2 regions of the Kocuria sp. CPCC 205258 genome follow, and region 2 is predicted to be linked to the other one. Evidence: riboswitches for the same ligand, from Rfam matches in the RefSeq annotation. Region 2 holds a riboswitch; the other holds the start of a gene.
The links. A riboswitch is a leader RNA that binds a small molecule or an ion and turns the genes downstream of it on or off. The one in region 2 is predicted to bind S-adenosylmethionine.

Region 1: linked by a shared signal. The riboswitch ahead of RF644_RS01480 (LLM class flavin-dependent oxidoreductase) and the one ahead of RF644_RS15100 (MetQ/NlpA family ABC transporter substrate-binding protein) in region 2 are both predicted to bind S-adenosylmethionine.

The regions. Positions count from the first base shown of each region.
Region 1 is NZ_JAVKPS010000001.1:316,887-320,815, forward strand. It holds gene RF644_RS01475 (Vms1/Ankzf1 family peptidyl-tRNA hydrolase) at 89-1,219, shown strand; gene RF644_RS01480 (LLM class flavin-dependent oxidoreductase) at 1,313-2,731, opposite strand; SAM riboswitch class IV at 2,810-2,924, opposite strand; gene RF644_RS01485 (CoA-binding protein) at 3,067-3,531, opposite strand; gene RF644_RS01490 (maleylpyruvate isomerase N-terminal domain-containing protein) at 3,617-3,929, opposite strand, start outside.
Region 2 is NZ_JAVKPS010000010.1:26,442-30,370, reverse strand. It holds gene RF644_RS15105 (methionine ABC transporter ATP-binding protein) at 1-370, opposite strand, end outside; gene RF644_RS15100 (MetQ/NlpA family ABC transporter substrate-binding protein) at 367-1,260, opposite strand; SAM riboswitch class IV at 1,361-1,477, opposite strand; gene dxr (1-deoxy-D-xylulose-5-phosphate reductoisomerase) at 1,522-2,796, opposite strand; gene RF644_RS15090 (GlsB/YeaQ/YmgE family stress response membrane protein) at 2,927-3,199, opposite strand; gene RF644_RS15085 (cation acetate symporter) at 3,422-3,929, opposite strand, start outside.

The DNA of each region.
Region 1 (3,929 bases), on a different contig from region 2:
GTCGGGTCGTCTGTTCCCAGCCCCCTGGTGGTCGGATAACGTGGTCTGCACCACAGGAAGCACCGCTCAACAGCAGGAGTTGTCGATCATGACGAGCCGATTCCACCGCTACGCCGAACTGTTCAAGAGCAAGGGCCCCTGGTGCACCGTGTACACGGACATCAGCACCGGCACCGTCGACTCGCTGCACGCCATCGACGTGCTTCCGGAGAACATCTGCCGAGAGCTGGAGCGCCAGGGCGCGAGCAAGGCCGACCTCGCCGCGGTGGAGGCCGCCGTGCGCCCGGCCGAGGGCGTGCCGGACCCGGTGTGCCGGTACCTGCTGGTGCGCGGAGGCACCGTGGAGATCGACGAGGTCCTCCCCGGTCCCCGGGCCGGCCGCGGTGTCCTCCAGGTGGAGGACGTCCCCGATCTCACGCCCCTGTTCCGGCACCGCCCGGACGACTTCCCGTACGTGGTCGCCGAGGTGGGCCGGGACGGCGGCGAGATCTGCCTCCAGCACGCCAGCCGCGTCCGGGCCGCGGACGAGCAGCAGATCGAGGGCGAGACCGAGCACCTGAAGAAGTTCCCCGGGGGCGGCTGGTCGCAGGGACGCTGGCAGCGGCACACGGAGGACGTGTGGCGGCGCAACACCGAGCAGGTGGCCGAGCAGATCGACAAGGTCGTGGCCGAGAGCGGGGCGCAGCTCGTCGTCCTGGCCGGGGACCTGCGGGCCCGGGGCCTGGTCGAGGAGCAGCTGTCCAAGGCGACCCGGGCGATGCTGAGCGTCGTCGACGCCAACACCCGGGCGGAGGGAAGCAAGTCCGCCGACTTCGACCACCAGGTCGAGGAGCGCGTGGCGGAGGTCGTGGCGCACCGCCAGCAGGCGCTGCTCGAGCGGCTCGCCGAGCAGCAGGGACGCGCGGACCCCACCGCCGTCTCGGGGATGGCGCCCGTGGTCTCGGCCCTGCAGCAGGCCCAGGCGGAGACGCTGCTGCTCGACGACACCCACCTGGACACGGAGCAGCAGCTCATCGCCCTGGACGCCGAGCCGTGGATCGCCCTGGAGGAGTCGGAGGCCGTGGGCGCCGGCGTGCTGGGCCGGGTCTCCGCCGACGCCGCGCTGGTGCGCGCCGCGGTGCTGACCGACGGCCGACCCGTCTTCGTGCCGCCGGGGGCGCTGCCCCACGGCACGGACGTCGCGGCCCTGCTGCGCTGGAGCGCCGCACCGGCGTCCTGACCCGGCGCGGACGAGGGGCCCCCGCACGCGGGGGCCCCTCGTCCGCGCCCTGCCCCGCGCTCCCGGCGGAGCCGCGGGGTCAGGGGACGGGGTTCAGAGGGCCAGCTGGCGGGCGGGGGTGTCCGCGGCGGAGGGCCTGCCCGCGTAGGCGCCCCGGAACGCGGCGGCGGGGTGGGTGCCGAGCACCTTGGTCTGCCCCTTGCCGTAGAGGTTCTCGCGCAGCGTGGTGCCCTCGTACCCGGTGCGGTAGCGGCCGCGCTTCTGCAGCTCCGGCACGACCCACTCCACGAAGTCCTCGAACGAGCCCGGGGACACGTGGTAGGCGAGGTTGATGCCGTCCAGCCCGCCCTCGTCGATCCACCGCTCGAGCTCGTCGGCCACGGTCTGCGGGGACCCCACGATCGGCACGCCCATGCCGCCCATCGAGATGTGCTTGGCGACCTCCTTGATCGTCCACTTCTTGTGCGGGTCGGCCGTGGTGAAGGGGGTCAGGAAGGACTGGATCGAGTCGGTCTTGATGTACTCCAGGACGTCGTTCTCGTCGTAGCGGCCCAGGTCCAGCCCGGACCAGCCGCCCACGAGGCCCAGCGCGCCGTCGGTGTCCGCGTACCGCTCGTAGTCGCGGCGCTTCTGCTCGGCCTTCGCGTCGGTCTCGTCGACGATCACGTGCAGCATGGCGAAGATCTTGAGGTCGTCCCGGTTCCGGCCGCTGGCCTCCGCCTCGTCGCGCAGCTTGTCGGTCACCACCCGGGTCAGGTCCGGGCGGATGCCGCCCACGAACACCGCCTCCGCGTGGCGGCCGGCGAACGCCCGCCCGCGGGAGGAGGCCCCGGCCTGGAAGATCAGCGGCGTGCGCTGCGGGGACGGCTCGGTCAGCCCGATGCCGGGGACGTCGAAGTACCTGCCGTGGTGCTGGATGGGGTGGACGAGCGCCGGGTCGGCGAAGACCCCGTTGACCCGGTCGCGCCGGACCGCGCCGTCCTCCCAGGAGCCCTCCCAGAGCTTGTAGCAGACCTCCATGAACTCCTCGGCGATCTCGTAGCGCTCGTCGTGGGAGATCTGCTCCGTCAGCCCGTGGTTCTCGGCGGCGGACTTCAGGTAGGACGTCACCACGTTGAAGCCCATCCGGCCCTTCGTGAGGTGGTCGAGGGTCGCGAACTTCCGGGCGAGCGGGTACGGCTGCTCGTAGGTGATCGCGCTCGTCACGCCGAAGCCGAGGTGCTTCGTCACGGCCGCCATCGCGGAGATCTGCATGAAGGGGTCGTTGACCGGGATCTGGGTGGCGTCCCGGATCACCGGGGCCGCGGAGTTCTGGTAGACGTCGTAGTACCCGACGACGTCCGCGAGGAACAGCGCGTCGAAGAGCCCCTTCTCCAGGACCTGGGCGACGTCCGTCCAGTACTCGATCGTGTTGTACTCGTCCGCCCGGGAGCGGGGGTGCTTCCACAGACCGGGGGCCTGGTGGCCCACGCAGGTCATGTCGAAGGCGTTCAGGGCGATGCGCTTGCTCATGGGGTGTTCCTCCCGGGTCGATGCCGACCCGCGCCCGTGCGTCGTGGAGACCTGCCCGCGGGTCCGACGCACTGGTGGGCGCCGTACTTGCCGCGGAGCACGTGCACCGCGGCCCGATGTTCATCTGGGGCACCCCGCTACGGGAGAGGGTTGCCGCCCGACCAGCCAGAGCTTCGTGTCGGGACTCGTCATCGTCGTCGGGGGACAGCTTAGCGGGTGGCCCCTGACCGGGTGCAACCCCCGTGCGGTCCCGCCGCACGGGGACCGTCCCGGCCGGCGGCGGGACGGTGCCGATCCGGTACGGGCGGCTCCGCCGGGTCGCTCAGCCGGGTCGTTCAGCCGGGCGGGGCGAGCGGCGGGGTCCGGCCCGGGTCCAGGGTCCAGCCCCGCCGGAGCAGGGACCGGAGCTCGATCAGGGGGCAGGTGTCCATGACCACGTCGAGGCCGGCCCGCTCCGCCCGGGCGGCGGCGGCCTCGTCCACGACGCCCAGCTGCAGCCACACCGCGGCGGCGCCCACGGCGATGGCCTGGTCCACCACCGCGCCGACGCGGCGGGAGTTCACGAAGCAGTCCACCACGTCGATCGGCCCCGGGACCTCGGCGAGCGTGCGACGGCCGGGCTCGCCGTGCACCGGCTCGCCCTTCGGGTTGACCGGGACGATCGTCATGCCGAGGTCGTCCCGGATCCGCTTCGCCACCGAGTGCGCCGGACGGGCCGTGTTGCCGGTCAGCCCCACCACGGCCCACCGGCCGGGCCGGGTCATGAGGCGGTCGATGACGGCGGGGTCGTTGCGGCTCATGCCCCCAGCCTGGCACGGAACCCGTTCCCCCTCCTTCTTCCTCCGCGAGATTGCACGTGTCGGCGACCTCGCGGAGGGGGGAAGGTCAGGAGAAGAGCGGCAGGAGGTCCGCGTGCGCGCCCAGCTCCGCACGCTCCTGGGCGGTCAGCTCCGCCCGGCCGGTGCCCACGCGGGCGAAGTGCTCGTCGCTCCAGTGCTCGAGCGGTTCCCGCTCCCACAGGTCGGTGAGGACCCGGCGGACCTCGGCGAGCCCGTCCACGGCGGGACCCGGGGAGCCGTCCAGGTGCTGGATCAGGTCCAGGTGGTGCACCGTGGCCTCCACCGCGAGGGTGCTCAGCAGGTCCTCGACGCGCAGCACATGCCCCTGGGTGCGGACCGCGCCGTCGCCGCAGTGCTGC
Region 2 (3,929 bases):
TGCCGGCGACGGTGCGGGAGGTGAAGAGGTTGAACTGCTGGAAGATCATCCCGATCTCCTGCCGCACGGGCGCCAGCTCGGTCTCGCGCCGGCCGGCCACCTCGAAGCCCTCCACGGTCAGGGAGCCCGAGGACACGGGCTCGAGCCCGTTGATCAGGCGCACGAGGGTGGACTTGCCCGCCCCGGAGTAGCCGATCACGCCGAAGATCTCTCCGCGGCGGACGTCGAGGGTGACGTCGTCGACCGCGAGCACCTCGCGCGCCGCCCGCCCCGAGCCGGTGCGAAAGGTCTTGGAGACGTTGCGGAAGGAGACGAGCACCTCGTCCGGGCGCCCGGGTGCGGGCGGCCCGGCGGGGACCGCCGCGCTCACTGCTCCTGGTCCTTCAGCTCCTGCTGGTAGCGCGCGGTCAGCTCCTGGAGCTCCTCCGGCTCCAGCTGCAGCGGCACGGCGGTGTCCTTGGTCTCCTCCATCTCGGCGTCGAGCACGGCCTGCTCGTGGTAGAGGTCCGCGACCTGCCGGAGGGTCTCGTCGTCGGCGAGCTCCTCCGTGGTGGTGAAGAGGTTGACGTAGGCGCGGGAGCCCTCGGACTCGGGGTCGTCCTGGGCGAGCGCGGACTGCGGGTCGATGTCGGCCCGCGAGAGGAAGTCGTTGTTGATGACCGAGCCGGCCACCGAGTCGAGCGAGAGCACCGTCTGCTCCGCGGAGACCGGCGTGACCCGCACCGTGGAGGCCTCGGTGTCGACGTCGAGCTCGGTGGGGATGAGGGTGTCGCTGCTCAGCTCCACGAGACCTGCGGCCTCGAGCACGAGCAGGGCCCGGGAGAGGTTCACGGCGTCGTTGGGCACCGCGATCTCGTCGCCCTCCTGGAACTGCTCCACGGAGTCGTACTGGTTGGAGTACAGGCCCAGCGGGTAGATCGAGGTCGAGCCGATCGGGGTGATGGAGCCGCCGGCCGCGTTGTTGTAGTCGGCGAGGAACGGGACGTGCTGGAACCAGGTCATCTCCACGTCACCGGACTCGGTGGCGGGGTTGGGCTGGTTGTAGTCGGAGAAGTCGACGTACTCGACGGTGATGCCCTGCTCCTCGGCCACCCGCTGGAGGGCGTCGTGGGTCGGGTCGGTGCCCACCACGCCGATGGTGACCTTGTCGTCGGCGAGCACGCCCTCGCCGGAGGACTCCCCGGCGGAGCCGCCGCAGGCGGTGAGGGCGAGGCCGAGGGTCGTGGCCAGGGCGAGGAAGGGGAGGCGCTGCGATCGCATGTGGTGCCTTTCCGTGGGTCCGGGGTGTCGGAGGTCTCCACCGGGGCCAACGGGTCCGGCGGCCACGGTCGAGGGCGCGCCGGAGGGCGCGTGCGCGGTCGGACCGTACTTGCCGCCGGCCGTCGTCGGCCGGTGCCGGATGGTTCACCTGGGGCACCCCACTACGGGAGAGGGTTGCCGCCCAGCAAGCCAGGGCTGCACGCTGGGACTCGTCATCCGCCCGACAGACTAGCACGTGCGGCGGGGCCGGGCCCGGCCCGGTCAGCGGGCGAGGACCTCGCGGGCCCGCCCGCGGGCCCAGCGCTCGGCCGCCAGCACGGCCTCGAGCTCCAGCGGGCCGTCGTCGTCGTGCTCGCCCAGCACCGCCTCGACCGTGTCCACGATGGCGGGGAACCGGATCCGGCCGTCGTGGAAGGCGTGCACCGCCTCCTCGTTGGCCGCGTTGAATACGGCGGGGAAGGTCCCGCCCCGCTCCCCCGCCGCCTTGAGGAGCTCGACGGCGGGGAACGCCACCGGGTCGAGGGGCTCGAAGGTCCACTCCGTGGCGCGCGTCCAGTCGCACGGCAGGGCGGCCCCGGGCACCCGGTGCGGCCAGGCCAGACCGAGGGCGATGGGCAGGCGCATGTCCGGGGGCGAGGCCTGGGCGAGGGTGGAGCCGTCCACGAACTGGACCATGGAGTGCACGACCGACTGGGGGTGGAGCACCACGTCGATGCGCTCGAGGGGGACGTCGAAGAGCAGGTGGGCCTCGAGCACCTCGAGGGCCTTGTTCACCATGGTCGCCGAGTTGGTCGTCACCATCAGGCCCATGTCCCACGTCGGGTGGCGCAGCGCGTCCCGGGGCGTGACCGTCTCGAGCTCAGCCCGGGACCGGCCGCGGAAGGGCCCGCCGGAGGCCGTCAGCACGAGCCGGTCCACCTCCGCGGCGGTGCCGCCGCGCAGCGCCTGCGCCAGCGCGGAGTGCTCGGAGTCCACGGGGATCAGGGCGTCCGGGTCCCCGGTGGCCGCGGCGGCGGCCTTGACCAGGGCGCCGCCGGCGATCAGGGACTCCTTGTTCGCCAGGGCGAGCCGGTGCCCGGCCCGCAGCGCCGCCAGCGTGGGGGCGAGCCCGATGGAGCCGGTGATCCCGTTGAGCACGAGGTCGGCGTCGGGGTGGGCGGCGGCCGCGGACGCGGCGTCGGGCCCGTGCACGACGTCCGGGCGGTATCCCCCGGCCCCGGCGGACGCGGCCCGGTCCGCGATGAGGCCGGCCAGCCGGGCGGCGTCCTGGGCGGTGCCGCTGGTCGCCACGAGCGCGGCGCGGGTCTCGAGGGCCTGCTCGGCGAGGAGCTCGAGGTGCCGTGGTCCGGCGGCGAGGGCGACCACGGTGAACGGGTCCGCGCCCTCGAGCTCGCGGGCGGCCCGCACGACGTCGAGCGCCTGGGTGCCGATCGAGCCCGTCGAGCCGAGGACGCTGATCCGGCGGGGGCCGGCGGCGGCCAGGGCGCGCAGCTCGGGTGTCGGGCGGGTGCGGGGCGAGGTGGCGGGGGGCGTCATGGCCCCAGTATCCCCCAGCGACCCTCCTCGGTGCGGTGCCCGCAGGGGCCCCTGCGGACGACCCGGAACGGGCCGAGGCCCCGTCCACCGGGAGCGGTGGACGGGGCCTCGGCGACCGACGGGGGTGGGATCAGCGCGTGGCGCGACCCTTGCGGCCGGTGACCGCGCCCCAGATGAAGAGCACGATGAGGGCTCCCACGACGGCGGTGATGATGGTGCCGATGTCGAACGCGGACTCCAGGTCCCCGATGCCGATCAGCGAGCCCAGGAAGCCTCCGAGGAGGGCCCCCACGATGCCGAGGACGATCGTGACGATGATGCCGCCACCCTGGCTGCCCGGCATGATGAGCTTGGCGAGGGCGCCGGCGATGAGGCCGAGGATGATCCAGCTGATGATTCCCATGATGGCTCCTTATCCGTCCCGGGAGGGACTTTTATTGTACGCAACCGGCGAGTATCCCTGGAATACCCTGAGGTTGCTTCTGCGCTTCACCCTAGTCGACGGTCAGCCGCCTGTCTGTTCCCGTTAGCCAATCGACGCGTTCCCCCGGACGCGGACCGGCCCGCCGGAAGCCGGGGCTTCGGGCGGGCCGGTGGATCCTCCCAGGTGGGAGCGGAAAAGCCGTCAGTGGGCGACGGGCTTCTCGGCGCCGATGCCTGTGAGGGAGCGCACCTCCATCTCGGACTGCTTGATCGGGTCCTCGAGACGGCGCTCCGTCATGGAACCGATGAAGCCGAGCAGGAAGGAGGCCGGGATCGAGACGATGCCCGGGTTCTGCAGCGGGAACCACGCGAAGTCGGCCGTCGGGATCATCGACGTCTCGGTGCCGGACATGACCGGGGAGAAGACGATGAGGCCCACCGAGAGGATCAGGCCGCCGTACATGGACCAGACCGCGCCCCGGGTGGTGAAGCGCCGCCAGTACAGGGAGTACAGGATGGTCGGCAGGTTCGCCGAGGCCGCGACCGCGAAGGCGAGCGCCACGAGGAACGCGACGTTCTGGCCCTGGGCGCCGATGCCGCCCGCGATGGAGACGAGACCGATGACCACCACCGTGGTCTTCGCGACCTTCAGCTCCTTGCGGGGATCGGAGTTCCCCTTCTTGATCACGCTGGTGTAGATGTCGTGGGCG